Regions from separate parts of the Terribacillus jepli genome, predicted to be linked through region 1. Evidence: riboswitches for the same ligand, from Rfam matches in the RefSeq annotation. Region 1 holds a riboswitch; each other region holds the start of a gene.

The links. Region 1 has a riboswitch for S-adenosylmethionine ahead of AB1K91_RS02265 (methionine ABC transporter ATP-binding protein). Riboswitches for the same ligand answer to the same signal wherever they lie in the genome.
Region 2: another riboswitch for S-adenosylmethionine. It lies ahead of metK (methionine adenosyltransferase); the one in region 1 lies ahead of AB1K91_RS02265 (methionine ABC transporter ATP-binding protein).
Region 3: another riboswitch for S-adenosylmethionine. It lies ahead of AB1K91_RS09435 (cyclase family protein); the one in region 1 lies ahead of AB1K91_RS02265 (methionine ABC transporter ATP-binding protein).

Annotation. Positions count from the first base shown of each region.
Region 1 is NZ_JBFEGH010000001.1:453,303-461,028, reverse strand. Features, by position in the region: gene AB1K91_RS02280 (M20 family metallopeptidase) at 1-1,154, opposite strand, end outside; gene AB1K91_RS02275 (MetQ/NlpA family ABC transporter substrate-binding protein) at 1,158-2,021, opposite strand; gene AB1K91_RS02270 (methionine ABC transporter permease) at 2,027-2,689, opposite strand; gene AB1K91_RS02265 (methionine ABC transporter ATP-binding protein) at 2,680-3,705, opposite strand; SAM riboswitch class I at 3,785-3,893, opposite strand; gene AB1K91_RS02260 (LutC/YkgG family protein) at 4,231-4,938, opposite strand; gene AB1K91_RS02255 (LutB/LldF family L-lactate oxidation iron-sulfur protein) at 4,935-6,365, opposite strand; gene AB1K91_RS02250 ((Fe-S)-binding protein) at 6,378-7,094, opposite strand; gene AB1K91_RS02245 (FadR/GntR family transcriptional regulator) at 7,219-7,726, opposite strand, start outside.
Region 2 is NZ_JBFEGH010000002.1:9,179-16,904, forward strand. Features, by position in the region: gene asnB (asparagine synthase (glutamine-hydrolyzing)) at 1-1,188, opposite strand, end outside; gene metK (methionine adenosyltransferase) at 1,324-2,523, opposite strand; SAM riboswitch class I at 2,706-2,810, opposite strand; gene pckA (phosphoenolpyruvate carboxykinase (ATP)) at 2,999-4,582, shown strand; gene ytkD (RNA deprotection pyrophosphohydrolase) at 4,626-5,102, opposite strand; gene AB1K91_RS02365 (hypothetical protein) at 5,130-5,645, opposite strand; gene AB1K91_RS02370 (DUF6612 family protein) at 6,048-6,869, shown strand; gene AB1K91_RS02375 (SurA N-terminal domain-containing protein) at 6,907-7,653, opposite strand.
Region 3 is NZ_JBFEGH010000007.1:25,880-33,605, reverse strand. Features, by position in the region: gene AB1K91_RS09450 (response regulator transcription factor) at 1-360, shown strand, start outside; gene AB1K91_RS09445 (SGNH/GDSL hydrolase family protein) at 387-986, shown strand; gene AB1K91_RS09440 (cell wall hydrolase) at 1,103-1,543, shown strand; SAM riboswitch class I at 2,092-2,178, shown strand; gene AB1K91_RS09435 (cyclase family protein) at 2,266-3,003, shown strand; gene AB1K91_RS09430 (hypothetical protein) at 3,251-3,595, shown strand; gene AB1K91_RS09425 (DUF3196 family protein) at 3,737-4,720, shown strand; gene tig (trigger factor) at 4,865-6,154, shown strand; gene clpX (ATP-dependent protease ATP-binding subunit ClpX) at 6,539-7,726, shown strand, end outside.

The sequences.
Region 1 (7,726 bases):
TGTAGTAGCTCTTTGTCTGTCAACAACCGATAACCTGTATGCGCTAAGGCTTTGGCTCCTTTCAATACAGCTGCGTCACCGCGCGCTGAGCGAGCTGCTTCCCGAAACTCTTCCGTATGGCCAATGAGATCTTCCGGCCCGATTTGGATATAAGGATGTGCGGTCGGAACCTCATAACTAATATTTCCTGTATCCGTTGAGCCGCGTCCCTTGCCTTTTTTCAAATGAACATATTCGCCTACATATTCCAGTTCTTCTTTCAGCACCTGATCCAATACTGGATTCAAAACAAAATCTTTCACTTCATTTTGAAATCGTTCATTTTTCACAGTAGCTCCCGTGGCTAATGCAGCACCTTGGGCAATATTTTTCACTTTTTCGGAAACTGCTTGTGCCTTGCTCCAAGTTTCTGCCCGGATGAAAAAGCGTGCGGACGCATATTCGGGAACAATATTTGGTGCATCCCCGCCGTGTGGGATGATTCCATGCACGCGTACATCCTGCGGAAGATGCTGCCGCAATGCATTAATACCATTAAATAGCAGGATGACAGCATCCAAAGCGTTGACGCCTTTCTCTGGTGAGCCAGAGGCATGCGCTGCTTTACCGTAGAAATGGAAATCAAGCGGATTTACTGCAAGAAACTCTCCAGTGACACTTGTTCGGCCCGAAGGATGGATGATCAATGCAGCATCGACATCCTTCAGCAAACCATGCTTGACAAAACTGCCCTTGGCACTGCCATTTGGACCGCCTTCCTCAGCTGGGGTACCGAGCACCGCCACACTCCCGCCCGTTTGATCCAATATTTCCGCCAAAGCAATTCCCGCTGCCGTACTAGTAGTACCGATAATATTATGGCCGCAAGCATGCCCGATTCCAGGCAGTGCGTCATACTCGGCCAGAAAAGCAATTCTTGGGCCCGGCTTCCCGCTATCTTTCAGCGCATAAAATGCAGTCTCATGTCCTGCCACTTTCTTCTCCACTTGAAATCCGGCCTCTTCCAGCAAACCAGCAAGTGTTTCACTGGCAAAAAATTCTTGATTGCCTATCTCCGGTTTTGCATGGATTGCCTGACTTGTCTGGATATACTTCTCTCTATTCTCTTCAAGATGCAAGGCAATTCGGCTTACTTCTGTCACAGATTTACTCATAGCTCATTCCTCCTCTTCTTGCAGTCTTTTCAGATGCTTCTGAAGCTCTTCTTTCGGCACATCTACAACGATGGAACCGCCATTCGTATCACTTTCCACTGCTTTCTTCACTGCTTCATCCTGATACAGCTCCACTATTTTTTGGTATGTCTCATTGTTTTCGTCATCTTTATTTACAGCAAACACATTCACAAACGGCGTGATGCTGTCATCATTGGCATTCTCAAGGTAAATTGGATCTTCTTTCGGATTCAGGCCTGCTTGACCTGCAACGCCATTATTGATGAAGGATGCAGCCACATCCGGCAAGACACGTGGTGTTTGCTGGGCAACAACGGGCACAATTTCGATATTCTTTGGATTCTCCACAATCTTGGAAGGATCACCGAACTGACCGAAATCATCGGCCAATTTAATGACACCAGCAGTTTCCAAAGCCCGCAGCGATCTAGCCTGGTTCGATGGGTCATCCGGAATAGCCACTTTATCGCCTTCCTTCAGCTCATCCAGGCTATCGATTTTCTCCGAATAAGCTCCGATTGGGGCTATTACCGTGGAGCCGATCGGTACAATCGTATCACCGTTTTCTTTAGCATATTGACTTAGGAAAGCGATATGCTGAAAAGAGTTCATGTCTATTTCTCCGTTCGCCAATGCTTGGTTCGGCAAAGTATAATCCGAGAATTCAACTAGTTCAATATTGATACCCTCTTCCTTTGCTTTCTCCTTCAAGATCGGCCACTGATCGCCGTCCGACCCAGTGACACCTATTTTTACTGTTTGGCTTCCGTCTGCAGAACTGCTCCCGCAAGCTGCAAGAATGAATACAAAAGCGAAGGAAATAATTCCAAGCAGTGCTTTTTTCATTTTCTTCATCTCCTTAATATTTTTCTTGATAGTGTATTGCCGATCCACTGGGCAAGCTGGACAAGCACTATTAAAATAACGACGGTGACAACCATGACGCTTGTATCGAATCTTTGATATCCATAAGTCATCGCCACATGTCCAAGGCCTCCTCCGCCAACAGTCCCAGCCATCGCGGAGAAATCAATCAAGCTGATGGTAATGAACGTCAAACCAAGTACAAGCGGCCCTAATGCTTCTGGAATCAAGATGGTATAAATAATTTGAATCGGACTGGCACCCATCGCTTTCGCAGCCTCGATGACACCGGGATCGATACTGATGAAATTATTTTCGACAACACGTGCAATGCTGAAAGCTGCCGCAATGCTCATTGGGAAAATTGCAGCCCATGTACCGATCGTCGTACCTACCACCTCTCTAGTCAGCGGACTGATCGCCACTAAAAAGATGATGAATGGAATCGGCCGAATGATATTGATCAAGAAATTAATGATTTGAAACAAAAAGGCATTTTCCATAATATTCCCTTTACGTGTAACAAAAAGTAAAAGTCCGATAATGATGCCGAATATAGATCCTATCACCAAGGTGACAGCCACCATCAGGATCGTCTGGCCAGTCGCTTCGACAATACGCGGCCAGAATGTCTGCCAATCTACGCCCATGCCACTTCCACCTCCTCGATTTGAACAATGTCATTCAATTCCTTCACCGCCCTGGCTGTTTTTTCTTCCACACCTTCAAAGCTCACAAGCAAATTACCGTAGAATTTTGCTTGAATCTCCTGAACGGAACCATATACGATATTCACGTCTATATCATGTTTCCGCGTTATCCGGGATAAGACAGGATCGCTCGCCACCTCTCCTTTGAAAATGATGCGGTACAGCTTTTCCCCTCCTTTATGACGCCACTCCTCCAATAAGGATGGGGACGGCAGATCCTGCTGGATGGAACGGATGAAACGCCTTGTCGTCGGATGAACGGGACTTGTGAAGGTATCAAATACACCGCCTGTTTCAATGACTTCTCCATCCTCCATGACAGCAACCTTGTCACAGATTGCCTGGATCACATGCATTTCGTGGGTTATCAGCAGAATCGTAATACCCAATTCCTTGTTCACTTTTTTTAGCAGCCGAAGAATATCCCCAGTCGTATCGGGATCGAGTGCCGAGGTTGCTTCATCACAGATCAGAATATCTGGTGAAGTAGCCAATGCCCTGGCGATACCCACTCGCTGCTTCTGACCTCCCGACAACTGCTCCGGATAATTCTTCGCTTTATCCGAAAGACCGACGAACCGCAACAGTTCATCCACCCTTTCTTTTATTTTTTGTCGCGGCATTTTTGCCAGTTTCAAAGGATAAGCTATATTTCCAGCGACAGTGCGCGAGGTTAGCAGATTGAAATTTTGAAAAATCATCCCGATTCCCCTGCGCACCTTCCGCACTTCTCTCGGAGAAAGTTTGGCTAAGTCGACTCCCTGTACCTCAACACCTCCAGCAGTAGGATTTTCCAGCACATTGACCAATCTCAGCAATGTACTCTTACCGGCTCCGCTAAAGCCGATGATACCGAAGATCTCCCCCTGCTCTATCGTCAGGTTCACATTTCGAACAGCATGTACTTCCCGTTTGCCAATTGTGAAGGTCTTTGATACATTCCTGAACGTAATCATTACTATTCCTCCCTTGCTACACAAAAAGCCCTCTTTTTCCTTATCCAGAAAAAGAGGGCTTCCATATGAAACTTCCTCATTCTCATCTTCCAAACACAGCTGTGTTTGCAGGAATTGGCACGGTATTTGTAATAAACCCGTTGCCGAGACGTCATAGGGCCTGATCCCTCGATCTCTCTGGATAAGAATAAATCAAGTATGTAGTTGTTAGATTTGATTACCATGTTATGGGTTTTCCAATTGAATGTCAATCTATTTTTTAAAATAATCATTCTCTTCCGAAATGGCTTCTAAACGAAACAAAAAGGTCAAATACGCACGAATGTTGCACTTATTTGTACTTTTCAACTGCAGCCTTCTCTCCTGGTGGTTTAAAACAACAACCAGGATATACGCGTAATCATGGCGTTTTTCCTATACACTGAAATACTCCGCCAAGCTCTTTCTTGCTGGAACGCTGCAGCTCGAATCAAGTACCACCCCATTAGTTAAAAACGGCATAATCAGCCGTTTTCACAACGTCACCTATTTATCATCTATCACGATATAAGCTGCTTTCACAGGACCATGGACCCCTACAACCAAGTTCATTTCAATATCAGCCGAGTTGCTTGGACCGGTGATGAAGTTGATACAGGAAGCGATGGATTCCCCTTTTTGTACTTGTTTGGATATTTGCTGCGCTGCCTGGGTCATGCGAGGGACAATGGTGCTTTTCGGTATAAGTGCGATATATTTATTTGGCAGCAAACTCACCGTGCGGCCTTTGCCTTCCCCTGAAAAGAGTACAACCGTCCCTGACTCCGCAAGCGTGATGTCGCTGAATGTAATCCCGATATTGGCTTTTTCCACAATACTGATATTGTCATAGCCGATGGAAGGGTTCCATTCATGTACATCGATCCCTTGTTTCGGCCACGATTGAAGCTTTTCTCGCAAACCGAATGCCTCGTAGCGAGGATCCTGCCAAATGGCCAGTGGGCCGCCGCCATAGACAGCCACGGTTTCTGCCAATACATTCGGCAAAGCAGCCGCATCAGTCTCAATCAGCTCGGTGTGGATAAGCCGGCATTGATCGCGGAGTATATCCACTAGTTCATCCTGGGTTTTATCAGTCAGTGTTTTATCTTGCGGACGATAATTCCAATTCCGTTCCGGCCGCTCTGTCAGCACCTTTGTGCGGCTTAGACGACTGGCGACATTTGCAAGGAATGCTTCCCTATTCTGTATCAAGCTTTGCCACTCTCCTTTTGATGCTGCTTGAACCAATCGCGGAAACGCTCTTTGTTCGGAGCCGGAAAATCTCGGATTTCGGTCCAAGCCTTCAACGGACCTGGTCCTTTTGAAATGGTCTCATCCTTTGTAAAAGGCTTCATGACCGAGCTTGCCATCTTTGATCCAGCTGCATAAAGCGGGTTGGATGAAGCTCCTATCCCGAATGCTTTCATCGCCATCTTCTCCGAAATAGGTGCCCGTCCTTCCTTTTCCACAATCACTTGTCGATGACGATGAAGCAGCTGATGCAATGGGATTTTTACCGGACAAGCATCCGTACAAGCCGCACACAGTGTCGAAGCATACGGCAGCTCTTTAAAATCATCATATCCACCCAACAGCGGAGTCAGCACGGCTCCGATCGGGCCAGGATAAATCGAATTATAGGAATGTCCGCCGATGTGGCGGTAAACCGGGCAAACGTTGATACAAGCTGCACAACGGATACATTGGAGGACAGATTGGAATTCGGTTCCAAGAATCCCGGAACGCCCATTATCAACGATGACTAAATGGAACTCGGATGGTCCATCCACTTCCCCTGCAGTCCGCGGACCTGTCAAAGCGGTAATGTAGCTCGTCAGCTTTTGCCCGACAGCACTCCTTGTCAACAGTCCTACAAGCACCTCAAATTCTTCAAATGTCGGTACGATCCGCTCCATCCCCATGACACAGATTTGTGTATCCGGTAAATCGGATACCATACCAGCGTTTCCTTCATTCGTCACCAAACCGACGGAACCTGATTCGGCAATGGCAAAATTGCATCCTGTAATGCCGATGTCGGCCTGCAGGAATTCCTGACGGAGCTTTTCCCTTGCATGCAGAGCCAGTTCCTCTGGCTTGGAAGTCAGTTTGTATTCCAGCTTCTCGGTAAAGACATCTTTGATTTGCTCTTTATTTTTATGGAGTGCCGGTGTAACGATATGCGAAGGCGGATCATGATCATCCAGCTGCAGGATATATTCGCCAAGGTCTGTCTCGATGACATCACAGCCTTCCTGCTCCAATACAGCATTCAAGCCGATTTCTTCTGTAACCATCGACTTGGCCTTCAAAATCTTCTTGGCCCGTTTCTCTTTCACGATATCTTTCACATAGTCATTCGCTTCTTCTGCAGTGGCGGCAAAAAATACATGACCGCCTCGTTTTTGCAGATTCTCGGAAAGCTCCTGCAAATAGTAGTCCAAATGATCAAGTGTGTGCTGACGTATCTCTTCCCCGTGAGATCGCCATTCTTCCCAGTTCCCGAGTTCTTCCGCTGCATCCAGTCTTCTCGTCCGAAGACGCTCCTGAGCCCCGGCAACTGCCCCGCGCATGAATGTGTCTTCCATTTGCTTATTCACATTATCCTTGAACTTCTCATTCCCTATCTTCATCGCCATGGTTGTTCCCCCTTACCGACTGTTTAGCACTTCAGCGATATGCATCACTTTGACTGGTTTGCCGCGCCGCTGCATTCTGCCTCCGATGTTCATCAGACAGCCGCCATCCGCCCCAATCAGATAGCTGGCTTTCGTTTCGGTTACTGAATCCACTTTCTCATCAACCATCTGCTCAGAGATATTACCCATCTTCACAGAAAACGTCCCGCCGAATCCGCAGCAATTCTGCGCATTCGGAAGCGGTTGCATTTCCAATCCCTCTACATGCGAAAGCAGCTTCATCGGTGCATCCTTCACTCCAAGCAGCCGTGTCATATGGCAGGATGGGTGATAAGTGGCTATCCCCTCAAGCTTCGCCCCGACATCCTCTATTTTCAAAACATCCACAATAAACTCTGTCAGTTCATATGTCTTTTCGGCCAGTCGCTCTGCACGCGGACGCCATTCGGGATCATCCTGGAAAACATGCTGATAATCCTTGAACATTGTGGCACAGGATCCTGACGGAGTGACAATCACCTCGGCATCCTCGAATGTCGCAATCATCTTCTTCATCGCTTTTTTGGCATCTTCAACATATCCGGAATTGTATGCCGGCTGCCCGCAGCACACCTGCTGTGCCGGAAATACAATCTCACATCCGAGTCTTTCCAGCACTTCGACCGTGGCTATCCCCACATCGGACTGGAACATATCCACAATACATGTTGCAAATAGTGTAACCTTCATGCTGCCACCTCACAGATAAGGTCATCAGATGACCTGAATAATATCTTACTCCATCATACTACAACCGCTTACATTTTCCAACTCCTGCATATGAAGAAAAAGCCACCTCAGTCGGCGGCTTATCCTAATGCAAATAGTCACGGATTACTCCTTCTACATATTCCAAATGTGTCACCATTGCCAGCCTTGCTTGTTCTGGCTGCTGCAAACGGATAGCATGCAGTATCGCTTCATGCTGCTTGTTCAATTCCTCAGGAGCTGCTTCTTCACCAAATAAGCAAATCTGTCTTGTTTCGCGCATGGATTCCGCTGTCAAATCCGATACATGATGCATGAGACGCAGAAGCAGCTTATTATTCGCTGCGCGGGCGATGATCATGTGGAAAGCGAGATCAGCTTCCTCCCCCTTTTCCGGATCCCCTGTATATGCCTTCATCTCCTGGAGCGCATTTTCCATTTGTTCCAGATCCTCTTCAGACCGGTTCAGTGCGGCTGATGCTGCAATACCCGTTTCCAGTATATGACGAACCTCCATCAATTCTGCCCGGTCCTCTCCGCTCATGAGCAGTGCATGCTGAAGCGGATAAACGATTCCCTCTGGTTCGAATGCCTTCACGTAAGTACCTTCGCCC
Region 2 (7,726 bases), on a different contig from region 1:
GGCCAGCAATGCCTTGGCAGGTCCCGGGATGCTGTCGAACATACGCAGGGACTCTGGCTCACGATAGATATTGTATCCGCCGAACAGTTCGTCGGAACCTTCGCCTGAAAGGGCAACGGTCACATGCTTGCTGGCTTCCCTTGCCACGAAGTACAGTGCCACAGCGGAAGGGTCAGCTAATGGATCATCCATATGCCACATGATTTTCGGAAGCTTTTCAAGATATTCTTCCGGTGTGATGATGTGCGAATAGTTTTCCACGCCGATTTTTTCAGCTGTTTCTTTCGCCACATCCACCTCAGAATAGCCTTCACGCTCGAACCCTACGGAAAATGTCTTTAAGTTCGGGTTGAATTCCTTTGCGATTGCCACGATGACGGAGGAATCGATTCCGCCTGAAAGGAAGGAACCGACTGGTACATCACTTCGCATATGTTTGCTGACGGAATCATACAGCACGTCCTGAATTCGGGTGATCCAAGCTTGCTTGTCCATGATTTTCGGTGAGAATGTCGCATGCCAGTAGCGATGGAATTCGATTGGTTCACCTTCGCGTTTTACGAAGTAATGACCTGGTTCTACCTTTTTGATACCTTCTGTCATAGAGAACGGATCGGGTACGTATTGGTAGCTCAGATATTGCTGCAGCGATTCTGTATCCACAGTATCGGATTCTTCAAGAAGGGTGATGCTTTTCTTCTCGGAAGCAAAGAAGATTTCCTCGTCAGTCTCTTTATAGAAGAGCGGCTTGATGCCGAACGGATCACGAGCTCCGTAGAATGTCTTCTTTTCTTTATCCCAGATCAAAATGCTGAACATACCGCGAAGCTCCTTGAATGCTTCCGCTCCGTATGTATGGTACATCGCTGCGATGACCTCGGTATCGGATTCTGTCTTGAACTCAGAACCTTTCTCCAGCAATTCTTCACGAAGTTCTACATAATTGTAGATTTCTCCGTTAAACACCATCCAAATTTTCTCATCATCGTAGCTTAGCGGCTGGACACCAGCCTCGATGTCAATGATACTCAAACGGCGGAAACCGAATGATACATGCTCGTCATGGTAATATCCTTCATCATCCGGGCCACGGTGCGTGATGATGTTGTTCTGTTGTTTGAATTTATCCTTATCAGCTTGCGTTAGTTGTTTTACGTTTTTTCTGATGACGCCAATCAAACCACACATTTACTTATTAGCCTCTCTTTCATTACTTCTAGCCATTAATTATAGCATAAAACAATTCGGTTCTTGAAGGAAGATTATGGGCGCCGACGCAAAAAAAGCAAGAGCGGAAGATGCCGCTCTTGCTTTTACAGTTGATTATGCGAATGTATAGCTTTCCAGCTGCACTGCTCTGTCTGTCCGCTCCCAAGGGAAGTTTTTATCTGTACGTCCGAAGTGACCGTACGCAGCAGTATCTTTATAGATTGGCTGGCGCAAGTTCAGCATCTTGATGATGCCGGCAGGTCGAAGGTCGAATAGCTCGCGTACTGCTTTGACCAATGCTTCCTCGGTTTGTTTGCCTGTTCCGAAAGTATCGATGCTGATGGAAACGGGCTCAGCCACACCGATTGCATAAGCAAGCTGTACTTCACATTTATCCGCAAGACCTGCTGCAACGATGTTCTTCGCCACATAACGCGCCGCATAAGCGCCGGAACGATCCACTTTCGTTGCGTCTTTGCCGCTGAATGCACCGCCGCCATGGCGTGCATAACCGCCATACGTATCAACGATGATTTTACGGCCAGTCAATCCAGCATCACCTTGCGGACCGCCGATAACGAAACGGCCTGTCGGGTTGATGATATATTTCGTATTTTCGTCTAGCAGCTCTGCTGGCACAACAGGTTTGATCACAAGCTCTTTTAGATCAGCATGGATCTGTGCTTGCTCCGCTTCAGGATGATGCTGTGTAGAGATGACGATCGTATCAATCCGTACAGGCTGATCGTTTTCGTCATATTCCACCGTTACTTGTGTTTTCCCATCCGGGCGTAAGTAATCCACGACTTCCTCTTTGCGTATGTTCGCCAATTGCTTGGAAAGACGGTGAGCCAATGAGATTGGCAGCGGCATGAATTCCGGTGTTTCATTGCTGGCATACCCGAACATCAATCCTTGGTCACCAGCACCGATGGCATCGATTTCTTCATCAGTCATCAAACCTTCGCGGGCCTCAAGCGCTTGATCGACGCCGCCTGCGATATCGGGTGATTGTTCATCGATTGCTGTCAGCACTGCACATGTATCGGCATCAAAGCCGTATTTAGCACGTGTATAACCAATTTCCTTGATTGTCTTACGCACGATGCTTTGGATATCTACATAAGCGTTCGTTGTGATTTCGCCAGCTACTAGTACAAGACCAGTCGTAACTGTCGTTTCACAAGCTACACGGGCGTTCGGATCCTTGGATAGGATTTCATCTAATATAGCATCCGAAATCTGGTCACAGATTTTATCCGGGTGGCCTTCAGTAACGGATTCTGAGGTAAATAATCGACGATTAGCAGTCATTCTGCCAAATCCCCCTTCAACTACGATTAATACGGAAGTTTTACTCTTTCCAAGTATGTTATTAAGAAACTTGATAATGGGTGAAGGTGAAAGAACACTACAGCAAGTATTGTTCTTTTTCTATTATTAAGCCGTTACATGAAAAAAACCTTCCATCATAACAGAAGGCTGGCTTATTCCCTCTCTTATCGTTCAAGGTATCCCTTGCTCAGGTTGAGCACCATTTCACAAATGTGACGGTTGCCGGGTTTCTTAGGGCCTGTCCCTCCGCCTACTCTGAATAAGAGTGTTTTCCGTTCGCAACTATGTTATCGAAACAGCCTTCAGAAGTCAACCAAATCCTGCAATTGCCGACAAATCTTATCGGAATTATCCGTCAACTAATTCTCGGCTAATGATTGCAAATCAAAATAGTATGTATTAATATTTTAATGCGTTATACTAATTTAAAATCAATTCAAAAGGCGGGATCTATATGCGAATGATGCACGCAGTAACAGCGTTAGAGGAATTGCGCAACCAATCCAATATGAAAAGGAACCTATCTGCGGCTCAATTGACTGAGGCGGCATTGTCCCGCCAAGAGGCACGCTTGACAGAAACAGGTGCCTTGCGGGCAGCTACCGGCAAATATACCGGCCGCTCTCCAAAAGATAAGTTCATTGTCAAAGATGAACTTTCTGAAAACAAGGTGGACTGGGGCAAAGTGAATCAGCCAATAAGTGAAGCCACTTTCGATCATCTGTTAGGCAAAGTCGTCGATCATTTGCAGGCAAAAGAAGAAGTATTCTCATTCCAGGGATTTGCAGGAGCCGATGAACGCTATCACCTGCCGATACAGGTGATCAACGAATACGCATGGCATAACTTATTCGCCCATCAGCTGTTCATCAGGCCGAGTGATGAGGAACTGGCATCCCATAAGCCTTCTTTCACTGTCATCTCTGCTCCAGGCGTAAAAGCTGATCCGTTGGTCGATGGCACCAATTCGGAAGCTTTTGTGATCGTTTCCTTCAAACAGCGTATGATTGTGATTGGCGGCACGGAATATGCCGGTGAAATGAAAAAATCCATCTTCTCTGTAATGAACTTCCTGCTTCCGCAGCAGGAAATCATGCCGATGCACTGTTCTGCCAATGTAGGTGCAGATGGCGATACTGCTCTATTCTTCGGTCTATCCGGAACGGGTAAGACGACGCTTTCCGCCGATCCGAACCGGCCTTTGATCGGGGATGATGAACATGGCTGGTCACCAGATGGCATTTTCAATATCGAAGGCGGCTGTTACGCAAAGTGCATCAATCTTTCCGCAGAAAAAGAGCCTGAAATCCATGGTGCGATCAAATTCGGAACAATCCTTGAAAATGTATCCGTTGATGAAGCCGGCATTTGTGATTATGAAGATGGCTCCGTTACAGAAAACACACGTGCTGCCTACCCGATCGACTATATCAAGGGCAGTTTACCGAAAAGCTTGGCGCCCCATCCCAAAACGATCATCTTTTTGACTGCGGATGCAACTGGCGTGCTGCCTCCGATCAGCAAGCTGACGACCGAACAGGCAATGTACCATTTCTTGAGCGGCTATACGAGCAAACTTGCTGGCACGGAGCGTGGTGTGACGGAACCGGAAGCGACATTCTCTACCTGCTTCGGAGCCCCTTTCCTGCCGCTGGCACCATCCGTATATGCTGATATGTTGGGTGACAAAATCAGCGAGCATCAGGCAGAAGTGTATTTAGTCAATACTGGCTGGACCGGCGGAGATTATCATTCGGGTTCCCGGATGAAGCTTGCTTATACAAGAACGATGGTACAGGCAGCACTTCGTGGGGAGTTACGCGATGTCGATACAATCCAAGATCCCATTTTTGGCCTGCATGTTCCTGTTTCCATCGCTGATGTACCTAAAGCGCTCCTGATGCCGGAGAATGCATGGGAAGATAAAACAGCCTACAAGGAAAAAGCGCAGGAACTGGCTGTTAAGTTCCATCAGCATTTTGCAAAATTTGATTTTATTGACGACGCGGTACGCCAAGCGGGTCCGCTATACAAATAAAAGAGAACTGCCCCGAGAGACAGCTGTCTTTCGGGGCAGTTCTTTACATCGTTTTTTCGAGTTGATCTATGTGGTGCAGTGCACTGGGTAGCACTTTATCTTTCATCATGAAGCTGTATTCTGCATGCTGTGCCAGGTGGGAAGGAAACTTTTCCACCATCACTGGTCCATACGTCTCCAAGTAATTGGATTTCTTCTTCAGTTCCGAGATAATGGCGTAATAGACATTTTTCACAATATGCCCCGCTTTGCCGGCTACAAAATATTGACCGACATATCTCAACTGCTGGACAACGCCACCAGTCTCCTCCATCACTTCCCGCATGGCGGCATGCTCTGCCGTTTCGCCTTTTTCTACCTTGCCGCCTGGGAACTCCAATCCCCGATCTTTATGGCGTGTGAGCAGCCACTTGCTTCCGTATCGGCAAATCACCCACACATGTTTAGGCTGATCAGAAAATGGATGATCAGCGAAAGACATCTTCACTTCATTGTTATAGTAATCCCTGAACGTAATCATCATCCCACTGCCTTCTTCACATCAAACCTACAAGTATTTGACTGCTGCGATCTTCCAGCCTCCGTCATACAAGAATTTGATCTCGATTGTATAGTTACCGTGCAAATCATCGGTATTGCTTTGTGTAATTGTAACATACTTATCGGAGTCTGTTTCCACTTTGTATGAATTATCCGGGTCGAACCATGCAGGTGTTTCAGTCGGCAAGATATACAAGCCATCCGCTTCTTCCGAGAAATAGAAGTCGACGATCGATTCGCTTACGTCCCTTGTGGCTACTTCGTCAAAACTCTTCAATAATTCTTCTTTGGAATTGTAGTTCAAGACTTTGTAATTTTCATCTGTCTCCTGGGTGACTTTGTCCATGAAGGAAGAAGTAAGCTGTTCTATTTGTGCATTATCCAATTCCTGCTTTGCGGGAAACTGGCTTTTTTCGGCTGTTACTGCAGTTATATTGTCTGATTGGTATGATAGCGCGAATGCGAATGGGACTAGGAGCATGATGATGACACCTATTGCTTTTTTCCATGTTGGTTTAAGCATAATCAGTCCTCCTTATGTTGTCATAGTATAGCTATTCCTCATCTTTCCTTTTTTGAAACACAGGATTGGTCATGAAAGCTAACTACTAGCTTCTGCATCGAGCGAAGAACTCCTCCGAATCAAAAACCATATATTTGAAGTTCATAGTAAAGTTTACGCATCTGCCTCTAGGCATTCTTTATCTATTTCATCTTAAGCAATGAAAAATTTGTGGGGATTTCTCCTCAATTGTTGATTTTTGTAAAAAAATGTGAAACAAAACGCTGTAAAACTCGTTAAACTTTGGTAAGCTTTCCAAGGCGGACTAATTTTCAGGAATGATTTGTAATAAGACATACTTACGCAGAAATAAAGTGATTGAGTCCGTTACTTTACAGAGCAAATTATCTTTGGAGGGATTAGATGAAAGCGGTAAAACATCTTGGCTGGTTCGTATTGGCACTGGCACTATTTCTGACTGGATGCGGTACAGACAGCGCTTCTACAGATGCAGAAAGCAAAGAGAAGAAAGGTCCTACACCTGAAGAAATCCTGCAAAGCACATCCAAAGCCAATGAAGATCTGAATAGCTATGATATGGATATGTCAATGGATATGGATGTGAAAGCAACTGGTATGGATCAGTCCATGACAACGACGGCGAACGGAACGATCGTGATGGATCCATTGTCTTCTAAGCTCAGCATGGAATCCATGGGGGAACAGTTCGATATGTATATCAAAGACAATATGATTTATATGTATGAGCCAGCTTCTGCTATGTGGCTGAAAATGGATGCTGAATCGGAGATTGGCGCTTCTCTTGAAACCGATCAAGTTGCTGAGCCTTTGGATGAGCAGATCCAGCAAGTGAAGGATTTGGCTGATAACATCAAAGTATCAGAAACAGACACAGAATATGTACTGGATGTTGTAGTAGCCGAAGATAAAATGATGAGCTTCATGGAAGAGCAGATGGGTGCAGCAGGCGAAAGCATCGAGAGCTTGGGTAACTTCACTTTCGATAAGTTCAACTACACCATCTCCATCGATAAAAAGACCAATTATCCGAAGAATATCAAATTGGATATGGTCATGAATATGGAAGATGCGGGTGACGAAGCAACTGTCAACGCAGTGGTGGATATGAATTACGACAACTTTAATGCAACAGAAAGCATTGAAATTCCGGCAGAGGCTGAAAGTGCAGTTGATATCTCTGACCAAGCAGCTTTGACTTATTAAACAGAAAGAGGCACCAGGATATCCCTGGTGCCTTTTTTTAGATATTATATTTCACATCGGCGTCTTTCTCTAATTCATCCACTCTTTCAAGCATGACTGTCTGCAGATTCTGTTGTTCCATCATCGTTTTCAGCTGATCCTTGATGTCATCATATTTTGGCAGACTGTCTTCTTGATTGCTTTCTTTTGCCTGTTTTTGCATCTCTTCGTAATATGTCTTCATATCGTCTTCGGTCACTTCTTTCGGTGACAGCTCGTTATCGACATATTTATTTACAAGCAGGCCTTCTTTCAGCCGCTGCTTGTACTCATCTTCCGTTGTACCGGCAGCTTCCAAAGCTTCCTTGAATTTGTCTTCATTTTCAAATTGGTCTTTGGCAGATTGCATTTCCTCATCCACTTCTTTATCGGAAACCTCGTAGTCCTTATTCTCCGCTTCTTGGAAAAGCAGTTTATTTCCTACAAGACTTTTTAATACTTGATCCTTTAATTCTTTTGCACCATCATCTGTTGTCGGATCCTCGCCGTTTGCCTGTGATTGTTGCTGTGCAGTGGATAGGAGTGAATTATATTCCTCACCTTTAATCTCGGTACCATTGACAGTCGCGACTGTTTCGTCCGGATCCACTTGCTGTTCCTCCATCTTCTTCTGCATTTCTTCTGCTTGCTTCTGCGCTTTTTGTTCAGCACTGGAAGAATCAGATGAAGAATCCTCATCATTCCCACATGCAGCCAATACTATAGCCAGTACCAGCATTAAGCATAGGGTCATCAAACGTTTCATAAAATAGAAACCCCTCTCTTCGTGTATGGTTACGAATGTAACATCTATTAACAGCCAACACAAGTATACCATG
Region 3 (7,726 bases), on a different contig from region 1:
ACGGGCGAAATGACTAACTACTCGTCTGTTGTTAATAAGATGATTGCTGCGATAAAGGATAATATTGAAAATCCAAGCTTGTCTTTGCAATGGATTGCAAGTGAAGTGTTATATATGAACACCGATTACTTAGGAAAATTATTCAAAAAGGAAGTCGGGGAGAAATTTTCTGCTTATGTGGTGAAACGTAAGATTGATAAAGCAGTGGAAATCATCGGTAAACAGAAAGATATCAAGGTTTTTGAACTAGCTGAAAAATTAGGATACGGAAATAACCCGCAATATTTCAGTAATATTTTCAAGAAACAAACAGGGTGCAGCCCGACGGAATGGATAAAAGAACAGGTGAGAAGGCAGTGAAACAATTAATAATGGGGGGACTCTAGATGCGTGAAAAATGGGTTTTTATCGGAGACAGCATCACGGAATGCGGAAGATTCGAGGATCATCGGGATATCGGTGACGGTTATGTGAAAATGATTGAAGATGAATTTGCTCAGAGAAAAGAAGTGGAAATTATAAATAAGGGAGTGGGAGGCAACCGTGTCACCGATTTGGCCGATAGGTGGGAAGAAGATGTGCTTTCGATAGCTCCTGACTTAGTGTCGATTTCCATCGGAATCAATGACGTGTGGCGGCAATTGGATCAGCCGCAGATGCAGCAGGTTTATCCGGATGCCTTCAGGGAAATCTATGATAAGCTCCTGTTCGAAACAAAACGAACCAAAGCTGCGCTCTTCCTCATGGAACCGACAATCATAGAAGAAAATAAAGATTCAAAAGGAAATCAGATGCTGATTCCTTATGTAGAGATCGTCCGGGAACTAGCTGACAAGTATGATGCGATACTCGTGCAAACTCATACAGCTTTTTTGCAAACGACGAAAACGAATCTGACAACGGATGGTGTACATATGACCAACGACGGCAATCGCTTGATGGCTGACACCTGGCTGGAAGCGTATTTTACTGCTAATGGGAAGTGACTTTTCCATGGAGTATGAAGGTAGGGATTGGTGAATGTAACTGACATAAGTCTAAGCCCTTCAATAATATACTAACAACAAGGGGAGCTTTTTCATACTGTGAGTGGGGTGATCATATGGCGAGAGTCCGATACAATAGTTCAGATGTTGACTTGATGGCAAGAATGATGCGGGCGGAAGCTGAAGGGGAAGGGCAGCTTGGAATGCTGTTTGTAGGGAATGTCATTGTAAACCGTGCTGTAGCGGACTGTTTGGATTTTGCAGATCTGAGAACGATCGATGATGTCATCTTTCATGTACAGGGCGGGAATTACTCCTTTGAGGCTGTTCAAAAAGGAAATGTTTTTTATCAACGAGCACGTGAACAGGAAAGAAGATTGGCAGAAAGGAATTTGAAATTTTGGAGACAACAACCTGCTTCGTACGCACTTTGGTATTTTAATCCGTATGCACCATGCCCTCCGACATGGTATGGCCAGCCTTTTTCAGGTCAGTTTAAGGATCATTGCTTTTATGAGCCGCAGGCTGGCACGTGTGACAGTGTTTATATGGGGTAAAGCCTTGTATAAAATAAAGGTGTGTATAAGCATCTTGCCGCTAAAAGCAGGATGCTTATTTTACGTGATTGGAAAAACATGCAGCGTGATTTTTGAATGAGTTATATTGCGATAGAACTTAATCTCTTTTTTGTTACTGTATACTGGATGATTAAAATGAAAGGGTTTTTCTATGCATTATTTCAAACTTGAGCGCATTTCGTTGACTCTATTAGTTGTGTTCATATTAGGTTTTATCGCATTGATTGTTTTTCCATTATTAATATCGAGCACCCCTTTAGCTGGAGATCTAATTGCAAAAATAGGTATGACCATAATGGTAATAATTGGTTTCCTATAATAGGATTTTTTACAGCTTTTTTTGCCTATGAAACCAGCAGTAAAGTTGTTCTAGCTTTATCGCATGTCACTTTGGCTCTGCTTTATTATTTCATAGGATTCTGGGCGCTAGTATTCGTTTACGCGGCATTTGCTAATGCACCTTAAGGGGGAACAATTGGGTTGACCAATCATATTACTTAGAATAATATAGAATTTAACAGAATATTCTCTTATCCAGAGAGGCGGAGGGACTGGCCCTATGAAGCTTCAGCAACAGACTGTATGTACTGTGCTAATTCCAGACTAGATAAGAATCGGACTACATAAAAGTAGCGAACCCCTTCTTATTTAGAAGAGGTTTTTTTGCGTTCTTCCAAACTATTTATTTGAGGTGATCGTTTATGTCAAACGAGTTAAGCAAAGCATTGGAAGTATTGAGAGAGAAAAAATGGGTGGATCTTACCCATACCTTCGGGCCGGATTCGCCGTATTTCTCAGCTTTTTCCCCGGCGAAGTTCGAAACATTGTTCTCCCATGATGACGGCTTCTTCGCCCAGAGCTTTACCTTCCCGGGGCAATACGGAACACATCTGGATGCCCCGATCCACTTTGTGCGGGATACAAGGTATTTGGAAGAGCTCGAGTTAAAAGAATTGGTACTGCCGCTCGTCGTGATTGATAAATCAAACGAAGCGGCTGCCAATCATGATTACGCACTGTCTGTGGCAGATATCCTTGCTTTCGAGGAGGAACACGGCAAAATCGAGCCAGGTACATTTGTGGCATTGCGGACTGACTGGAGCAAGCGCTGGCCAAATCAAGAGCAGATGGATAACAAAGACGACGATGGTAACAGCCATTCCCCAGGCTGGTCATTGGAAGGACTGAAGTTCCTATATGAAGAGCGGCATATCAAGGCGGTAGGGCACGAGACGTTTGATACGGATGCAGCAGTCGATTTCCAAAAGAACGGCGCTTTGGTTGGCGAGTATTATGTGCTGGAGCGGGATTCTTATCAAGTGGAATTGCTGACTAATCTGGATCAGCTGCCAGCTAAAGGAGCTTTCATCTTTAATATCGTACCGAAAGCGGGAAAAGCGTCAGGATTTCCGGTCCGTTCCTTTGCCGTCCTTCCATGAAGCAGGGGAGCCAGATGAGTGAGCTTATTCATGGTGTGTTTTGGGAGACAAGGCGACCAATCAATAAGAGTGGCGGAATTATGGCTCGGCAATAAGGGTACCAGGATGTTGGGTGACAGATGTATAACTTGTAAAATGAGATACCGAAAATCGGGCTTCAACGACTAAATGTAAGTTTTCTGTATATTATGGGGAGAATATGCATTCTCGCTCTCGGGACATGCTACACTTTTCTTGGAGGTGGCCTATGTATTTAGATGAGACGAAACGTTATCGATTCATTGGATCTATTCCTTTCGGGAAATATTTCATGGTTCGAATCTATGATTTGGAGCTGCAGGAGGAATATACGTTATCCGATAGGCTACTCAGCCAGTATACGGATAAGCCGTTGAAGGAATTTTATCTTCAGATCAAGCGGGATATCTACGCATTGAATCACGAAGAAAAAACGCTGACATCGGAAATGGGCGATATGCAGCAGCGGCTGCTTGATTTTTTGGATGAAGAAGATGAAGAAGAATTGGCTCCTAGCATGGAAAACGTCATTCCTTTCAGAAGGCGGGGACCTGAGGATATGCCAAAAAAGTAGCGGGGACTTTATTGAGGCTGTGAATAGACGGATTCACAGCTTTTTTCCATCTAAAAGTTTGCATTCTGCGTTTTCTTTGTTAAATTTAAGGGTATAGCTGTTACCAGGTCTCTAACTGAAAATCTAATAAGGATGTTGCCGATGGATAAAGAGAATAATGTAGTCCTGTTCCCGGGTTTGAAGACACGGCTGGAGCAGGAAGGGATGAAGGAGCTCCAGGAGAAGAATTATACGGACGCGATAGATAAGTTTGAGCAGCTTTTGGATTATGGCTATCGTCAGCCGGAAATTTTGACTGGGCGGCTGATCTGCCTGATGGAGCTGGGCAGGCATGAAGAGGCAGAAGAGATGTCTTTGCAGCTGCTTGCAGCCAAAGATAAGGATTATTTGCAATACTTACATATTCATTTGACTTTGCTGTTCCAGCTTGGGCGCTATGAAGAAGTGGTGGAAATGCTGGATGAGGTGTATGCGCGGGAGAAGATTCCGACGCCGCTTAAAACATCATTCGACCAGTTGCAGAAAGTAAGCCGTAAAATGGCGGAAGATAAGAGTCAGACGACAGCCGATCAACTTATACATAATTTCGACAAAGCTAGAAAGAATCAAGATGCTGCCCTGCAATGGCAGCTCATCCAGAAATGCCATTCGCTGGATGTCAGTCCGCATGTGCAAAAGATGGAGGCTTTCCTGATGGACGAGGAAGCCGACCCAGTCGTGCAGACAGCCGTACTGGAATGGCTCATCAAACAGGAAATCGAATTTCCTGTAACCATACATAAAATGAAGGAAACAGTGACTGTAATTCCGGAGAATCTGGCGCTGGTGGAAAAATCGGAAGGGATGGAACAGGTTCTGGGACATTTGCATCTGCTCGAGCAACAGAATCCATCACTTTACGACCTGGTGTATAAGCTATTGTACCGATACATGTATGTAAGATATCCAATGACGCCCACAGTGGAAGAAGCAGCTGTACTGGCAGCTGCCCTGCAGAAGCTGGCAAGCAGTTATCTGCAAATCGAACAGCCGGCTGTCACCGAGGAAGAAGCTCAGAAAATCGCCTCGATGATGGAGGAAATCATCACATTTGAAGCAAAATTTCTGACTGTTGCCGAGGAATGACAGAGTTCGCATTGTAAGTGTTGAAAGCGACTATGAATATGTTATAATGAGATGGTTGTAAACCAGTACTAGTTAATAACTTCTTTTATGCTAGAATTGAGAACGATTAACAGGTAAGAAACGATAGATGTTGGAGGGAATATTATGTCAGCAAAATTCGAAAGAACAGAAGGCAAGAACGAGGGTATCTTAACAATCACCCTATCTCCTGAGGAATTGGATGCAGCGCTTGACAAAGCGTTTCAAAAAGTAGTGAAACAAGTTCAGGTACCAGGTTTCCGTAAAGGAAGAGTACCACGCAAAATCTTCGAACAACGCTTTGGTGTAGAATCCTTATACCAAGATGCGATTGATATCGTTCTTCCAGAAGCTTACATGAACGCTGTTGAAGAAACTGGCATCGAGCCTGTTGCACAACCGGATGTAGATCTTGAGCAGATCGAACAAGGAAAAGAGCTAATCTTCAAAGCTACCGTAACTGTCAAGCCTGAAGTAGAGCTTGGTGACTATAAAGGTCTTGAAGTAGAAGCAGAAGATACAACAGTAACCGACGAAGATGTAGAGAATGAAATCGAAGCACTTCGCAACAGACAAGCTGAATTGGTTGTCAAAGAAGAAGGTACTGTAGAAGAAGGCGACACAGTCGTAATCGATTTCGAAGGTTTCACTGATGGTGAAGCATTCGAAGGCGGTAAAGCAGAGAACCATTCTTTGGAAATCGGTTCCGGCAGCTTCATCCCTGGATTCGAAGAACAGCTAGTAGGTAAAGAATCCGGCAGTGAGTCCGACATCAGCGTAACATTCCCTGAAGAATATCATGCTGCTGAACTTGCTGGTAAAGAAGCAGTCTTCAAAGTGAAAATCCATGAAATCAAAGCGAAGGAACTTCCAGAGCTTGATGATGAATTCGCAAAAGACGTAGACGAAGAAGTAGAATCTTTGGATGCGCTTCGTGAAAAAACGAAAAACCGTCTGCAAGAAGAAAAAACAAATGCAGCGGAAAACAACAAACGCGAGCAGCTGATCAACCTTGCTACAGACAACGCGAAAGTGGATGTTCCAGAGGCAATGGTAGATACAGAGCTTGATCGCATGGTTCGTGAATTCGAACAGCGCCTGCAAATGCAAGGTATGACACTTGAAATGTACCAGCAGTTCTCCGGTCAGGACGAGGCTGCACTTCGCGAACAAATGAAAGAAGATGCTGGCAAACGCGTGAAAACAAACCTTACACTTGAAGCGATCGCGAAAGCGGAAAACGTGGAAGTGACTGATGAGGACGTTAACGCAGAGCTTGAAAAAATGGCTGAAATGTACCAAACAGACAAAGAACAATTGACTGCTATGCTTGGCGGCAACACTGACGCTATCAAAGATGATTTGAAGTTCCAAAAAGCAATCGATGTTTTGGTGGATAACAGCAAAACTGCATAAGACATAATAGAAAAACAAGGCAGCAATCACTGTGCCTTGTTTTTCTAAAAAATAAACGTATTTTCCTCCCTTTGGATTTACGTGCATGAACGGCTTTTTCGTTTACATATACTACATACATATGATTTGACTTTTTTTAAAAAAACTCCATAATAAAACGTACCTCTTTTTCGTATGTGCAGGATTTGCCAATTTGGCGGAAGCAGAAATCTTCCCTGGCAGGGTTTACCTGCGGTCATTTGGCTAATACTGATGGAAAAAGTGTTTTGCTTTTTAATACTGCTGTTATCTGATATGATTGGCTAAAGGAAGGCTGGGCGCATCCAGAATGTGTTTGATCTTTCGAGATATCATATATAGATATTACATTCGAGGGGTGAAATGATGTTTAAATTTAATGAAGAAAAAGGGCAGCTTAAATGCTCTTTCTGCGGCAAAAGCCAAGACCAAGTACGTAAATTAGTAGCCGGACCAGGCGTCTATATATGCGATGAGTGCATCGATTTGTGCACGGAGATCGTGGAAGAGGAACTTGGAAACGAAGAAGAAGTAGAATTCAAGGAAATTCCAAAGCCACAGGAAATCCGTGACATCTTGAACGACTATGTCATCGGACAGGATAAAGCGAAGAAAAACCTTGCGGTAGCGGTATATAACCACTATAAACGTATCAATTCCAGCAAAGGCTCGGATGATGTGGAATTATCCAAGAGTAATATCGCTATGATTGGACCGACTGGTAGCGGTAAAACATTACTCGCACAGACATTGGCACGTATCCTGAACGTACCGTTCGCCATTGCTGATGCGACTTCTTTGACAGAAGCAGGTTATGTCGGGGAAGACGTAGAAAACATTTTGCTTAAGTTGATCCAAGCTGCTGACTACGATGTAGAGAAAGCGGAAAAAGGTATCATTTACATCGATGAGATCGATAAAGTGGCACGTAAATCCGAAAACCCATCCATCACACGTGATGTATCCGGTGAAGGTGTTCAGCAAGCATTGCTTAAGATTTTGGAAGGCACAGTAGCAAGCGTTCCGCCACAAGGCGGCCGCAAACATCCGCATCAGGAATTCATCCAGATTGATACGACGAATGTCCTGTTCATCTGTGGTGGTGCCTTTGACGGGATCGAGCAGATCATCAAGCGCCGCCTTGGTAACAAAGTTATCGGTTTCGGTGCAGGCGAGGGCAACCAAACACTTGATAAAGGCGAATACCTTTCCAAAGTATTGCCAGAGGATCTATTGAAATTCGGTTTGATTCCGGAGTTCATCGGCCGTCTTCCGGTTATCGGCAGCCTGGAGCCGCTTGATGAGGAAGCTTTGGTTGAGATTTTGACAAAACCTAAAAATGCATTGGTGAAACAATACCAGAAGCTCTTCCAAATGGACCAAGTCGAATTGGAAATCGAGGAAGATGCACTTCGTGAGATCGCTAAATTGGCAATCGAGCGTAAAACTGGTGCACGTGGCTTGCGCTCCATCATAGAAGGTATCATGCTCGATATCATGTATGAATTGCCATCACGTGATGATATCAAGCAATGCATCATAACAAAAGATACA